DNA from 2 places in the Microbacterium sp. STRO-2N genome. Region 2 is predicted to be linked to the other one. Evidence: predicted binding sites of a transcription regulator. Region 2 holds the regulator's gene; the other holds the start of a gene.
The links. Region 2 encodes LexA, which represses DNA repair genes until DNA is damaged. Its sites were predicted from a motif close to TCGAACANNTGTTCGA; they were not measured.
Positions count from the first base shown of each region.

Region 1: the regulator LexA is predicted to act here: its motif matches at 1,086-1,101, upstream of AC3ANN_RS17335 (Rv2578c family radical SAM protein).

Region 1 covers NZ_CM173223.1:3,772,377-3,774,769, reverse strand. Annotated here, with positions in the region: gene AC3ANN_RS17335 (Rv2578c family radical SAM protein) at 1-1,077, opposite strand, end outside; gene AC3ANN_RS17330 (M15 family metallopeptidase) at 1,265-2,393, shown strand, end outside.
Region 2 covers NZ_CM173223.1:2,257,987-2,260,379, forward strand. Annotated here, with positions in the region: gene AC3ANN_RS10570 (histidinol-phosphate transaminase) at 1-57, opposite strand, end outside; gene AC3ANN_RS10575 (LysM peptidoglycan-binding domain-containing protein) at 105-497, opposite strand; gene lexA (transcriptional repressor LexA) at 758-1,438, shown strand; gene AC3ANN_RS10585 (hypothetical protein) at 1,496-2,393, shown strand, end outside.

The DNA of each region.
Region 1 (2,393 bases), 1.5 Mb from region 2:
TCGCGCACCGGCGGGGCGTGCAGCCGCGCGGCCACGCGACGTCACGACGATCGACGCAGCACGTGCGTCGGCTCGCGCAGCCAGTCCCGAGACCGGCGTGCCGCGAGGCTGGTCGTCTTCGGCGCGTCCGTCGAGACCGTGCACCCGCAGCAGCGGCCGCACGCGCTTGGCGAGCCACGCCTTGTACGCTTTCGGCGCGTTGGCGCTCATGCCGGGGTACAGCCCGCGATACGACGAGACCAGTTCCGGATGCCGCTGCTCGAGCCACTCGAAGAACCACTGCTTCGCCCCGGGGCGAAGGTGAAGGGCCCCATAGACGACACGCACTGCGCCCGCCTCCTTGATACGCGTGAGGGCGTGATCGATCGCCGCGATGGAGTCGGTGAGGTGCGGGATGATCGGCATCAGGAACACCGTGACCCGGAACCCGGCCTCGGTCGCCGCCCGCACGGTCTCGAGTCGAGCGGTCGCGTTCGGGGTGCCGGGCTCGATGAGATGCTGCAGCTCGTCGTCGAACACCGCTATCGACATCGCGAGGGTCACGTGCACGGTGGCTGCGGCATCCTTCAGCATCGGCAGGTCTCGGCGAAGCAACGTGCCCTTCGTCAGGATCGAGAACGGCGTGCCCGACTCGGTGAGCGCCGACACGATGCCCGGCATGAGCTTGTACCGGCCCTCGGCGCGCTGGTACGGGTCGGTGTTCGTGCCCAGCATCACCGGATCGCGCTGCCACGACCCGCGCCGCAGCTCCCTCTCGAGCACGTCGGCGACGTTGATCTTGACGACGACCTGCGTATCGAAGTCCCGGCCCGCGTCGAGCTCGAGGTATTCATGCGTCCCGCGGGCGAAGCAATATACACACGCATGGGAGCAGCCCCGATAGGGGTTCACGGTCCAGTCGAAGGGCATCGCTGATGCACTCGGCACGTGATTGAGCGCGGACCTGCAGAGCACCTCGTGGAACGTCACTCCGGCGAACTCGGGGGTCGTCACCGAGCGCACCAGACCGTTGAGCTGCTCCATGCCCGGCAGGGCCGCGGCATCCGCCACGCCCAATTCCTGACCCTGCCACCGCATGAGTCCATGAGAACAGATGTTCGATCCGACGTCAAGACACGACGCGCACGCCTCGAACATCAAGAAGCGACTGATGCCTCGTCCCTCGCGCCCATCCGACGTTCGGGCCAGAATGGCAGACGTGACGGTGCCCGGCCCGCCCGCAGCCCCCCGGTCCATTCCCGGAACTCGTCGTGCCGCTCGAGCGATGCGCGAAGAGGCGGAACGGCGCGCCCGCGAGACCGACACGAAGGCGGACCGGCTGGTCGCATTCGACATGCCGAGCGACGACTTCGCGCCCGTGCCGGGGCCGGTCGTGCCACCCGGCGGGCTGCCCCGAGACCTCGTCATCCGGCCCGCACGCAGCGTCTCCGATCCGCCCGGCGCGGGCCGGGGCGTCGCCTCTCGCTCGACGACCGGCACAGCCGCAGCGCGGCCGGTGGCGAGCGCCCGCCGCGCCGCCCGCGGCGCCGAACTGCTCGACGCGGCGGAGGCCTCGCCGGCACGCCACGCCCGTCCCCGGAGGATGGGCCGGATCGCGGTCGCCACGGGACTCGCGGCGGGGGCCGTGCTGCTGCTCGGCTCGTCGGCCGTGGTGACGGCGCTCATGGCCCCGCCTGCGGCGACGAACGCCCCCGCGACCATGTCGCTCGCGGACACCCCGCCCGAGGTGGAACAGCTGCCGGTGCCGGAGCTGGAGCAGGCGCCCGTCGTCCCCGACATCTGCGCCGTCCCGGAGGTCGCGGCTGCGCTGCAGGCAGGCGACGACGAGGGTGCGATCGTCGCAGCCGGCGGCGGAGAGGCGTTCCGCGACGCCGTCGTGGAGGGACGCGCGCCGTGCGTGAACCTCGGCGACTCGACGCGCATCTGGACCGTCGTCAACAAGCTCCGCCCCGCATCGCCCATGGACTACCGTCCGAACAGCCTCGTGATGCCCGAAGGCGTGCGCAACATCGAAGGCGGCGCATTGCGGACGGATGCCGCATCCGCCCTCGTCTCGCTGGTCGCGGCCGCGCGTGACTCCGGCGCGGGTGAGATCGCCCTGCTGAGCGGGTTCCGGTCGTACGAGGCGCAGCAGCGCACCTACGGTCGCCACTACGCCGAGCGCGGGGATCAGGCCGACCAGGTGAGCGCGCGCCCTGGATTCTCCGAGCATCAGCTCGGCCTCGGCGTGGACGTCGTCGCCTGCGCCGGTGCGTGCGGAAGTCTGGACACGCTCGCGGCGACGCCGCAGGGCCAGTGGGTCGCGGAGCATGCGTGGGAGCACGGCTGGATCGTCCGCTACCTCGAGGGCAAGACCGGGGTGACGGGGTATCTGCCCGAGCCGTGGCACCTGC
Region 2 (2,393 bases):
CCCACGGAGATCGGCGCGCAGGGGAAGGTCTTCGAGGCGGGGACTCACCCCTCCCATGCTAGGGCGGCACGCGGGTCGGCGGCGGCTCGTGACGCCAGATGGCCCTACGGCTTCTGGTCGTACTCCGCCGGGATCGACAGGCGCTGACCCGCCCACACCGCCGCGCTGTCGAGCGCGTTCAGCCGGACGATCTCGTCGACGACATCGCGCGGATCGTCGGACGGCGCGACCTCCTCGGCGATGGACCAGAGCGAGTCGCCGGGTGCCACGGTGATCGTGGTGAACGCGCCGGCGGGGGCGCCGTCGTCGCGCGACGCGAGGGCGGAGCCGCCGCTCATGACCGCGAAGGCCAGGGCGAGCACGGCCGGCAATGCAGCGATCAGCGCCAGCACACGGCGTCCGCGAGCCGTGAGTCGCAGACGCGTCGCGCGGGCGGCGACGGCGCGCGTCGCGTCGGCGGGCGAGGCGACGGTCGTCGTGATGCCGATCGCGGTCATGCTGTCCTCCTCTGGTGGGGAGAGATTCGCAGTCCCCGCTCGGCCGGGAGCGGGGACGTGCGAACCTCTCTTCCGAAGCTATCTTCGAGTCTGTACGATGTCAATACCCGAATCCGGATGTGGAGTCTCGAACGCGACACGCGGCGAAGTTGTTCCCCTCGCACGTCACGGCCGGATACGGTTTCGATACGAGAACCCCACCACGGGCCTCCGACATTCGAAGAAACCGCGCTCCGACGGGCGCGAGACGGGAGCCGGACATGAGCGACGCGGCCGGGCGCGAAAAGCCCCAGACACGACGGCGCAAGAGCCTCAGCGACAAGCAGCTCGCCATCCTCGAGGTGATCCAGCGCTCGATCGCCCGGCACGGCTACCCGCCGAGCATGCGCGAGATCGGCGACGCAGTGGGACTCAAGTCGCTGTCGAGCGTCACGCACCAGCTGAACCAGCTGGAGCTCAGCGGGTATCTCCGCCGCGACGCGGGCAAGACGCGCGCCATGGAGGTGCTGATCGATCTGCCCGGCACCGCCACCGAGAGCCCCGCCGACAGCGCGCCGTCGGTCGGCGATGCGGCGCTCGTGCCTCTCGTGGGCCGGATCGCCGCCGGCGTGCCGATCACCGCCGAGCAGCAGATCGAGGAGATCTTCCCGCTCCCCCGGCAGCTGGTCGGCAAGGGCGACCTCTTCATGCTCCGCGTGTCGGGCGACTCGATGATCGACGCCGCCATCTGCGACGGCGACTGGGTCGTGGTGCGCTCGCAGGCGACGGCCGAAAACGGCGAGATCGTGGCCGCCATGCTCGACGGCGAGGCCACCGTCAAGACCTTCCGGCAGCGCGACGGGCACACGTGGCTGCTCCCCCGCAACTCCGCGTTCGAGCCGATCCTCGGCGATGACGCGGTCGTGCTCGGAAAAGTCGTCGCCGTGCTCCGGGCGGTATGACGGGTTTCATCCGATACGCGTGTAGCCACGTGAGCGGCGTCGCGCTATAAGGGGGAGATGAACGCCGAAGCGCCGGTCGCCGACTCCCCCGATCTTCACGCCCGCCTGGCGGAGCTCGAGGCCGAGAACGCCCGGCTCCGCGCCGGAGCCGGCCCGGCACCGGGCGTCGCCCGCGGTCCGCGCGGCTCTCGCTGGCGGGCATTCCTCTCAGCACTGTGCATCGTCATCGCGACGATCCTGGTTCCCCTCGCGATCGTGACGGCCTGGGCGCGGCTGGAGCTGGTCGACGAGGACGCCTTCGTCGCGACGCTCGCGCCGCTCGCCGAAGATCCGGCGGTGCAGCAGATGCTCGTCGACGAGACGGTTGAAGCCGTCGAGGCGCAGGTCGACTTCGAGGCGCTCACCGCCGACGTGTTCGACGGCATCGCGCAGCTCGGCCTCCCGCCGCGCGCCACGGATGCGCTCCGGCTGCTCGAGGCGCCGGCCGCAGAGGGGCTCAGCAACCTCCTCACCCAGACCGTGACCCGCGTCGTGGACTCCGACGCGTTCGCCGACACCTGGACCACCACGACGCGGGCCGCGCACCGCGTTCTGACGGCCGCCGCGACCTCCGACGGCGACGGCGTCGTCGTGCTCACCGACGAGGGCCTCGGCATCCAGCTGGGCACGATCGTCGACGGCGTCAAGGAGAACCTCCTCGATCGCGGCGTCGGGATCGCCCAGCTGATCCCCGCCGTGGACCGTGTCGTGATCATCGGCACCGGCGAGACCCTCGTCACCGTCCGCACGGTCTATGCGCTCGCCACCACTCTGGGCTGGTGGCTTCCGGTCATCTCGATCGCGCTCTTCGCCGTGGGCATCGTCACCGCTCGACGCCGCAGCACGGCCATCCTGGGGACGGGTATCGGCTTCGTCGTGGGCGGCGGGGCACTCGCGCTCGCGTTCGCAATCGGCT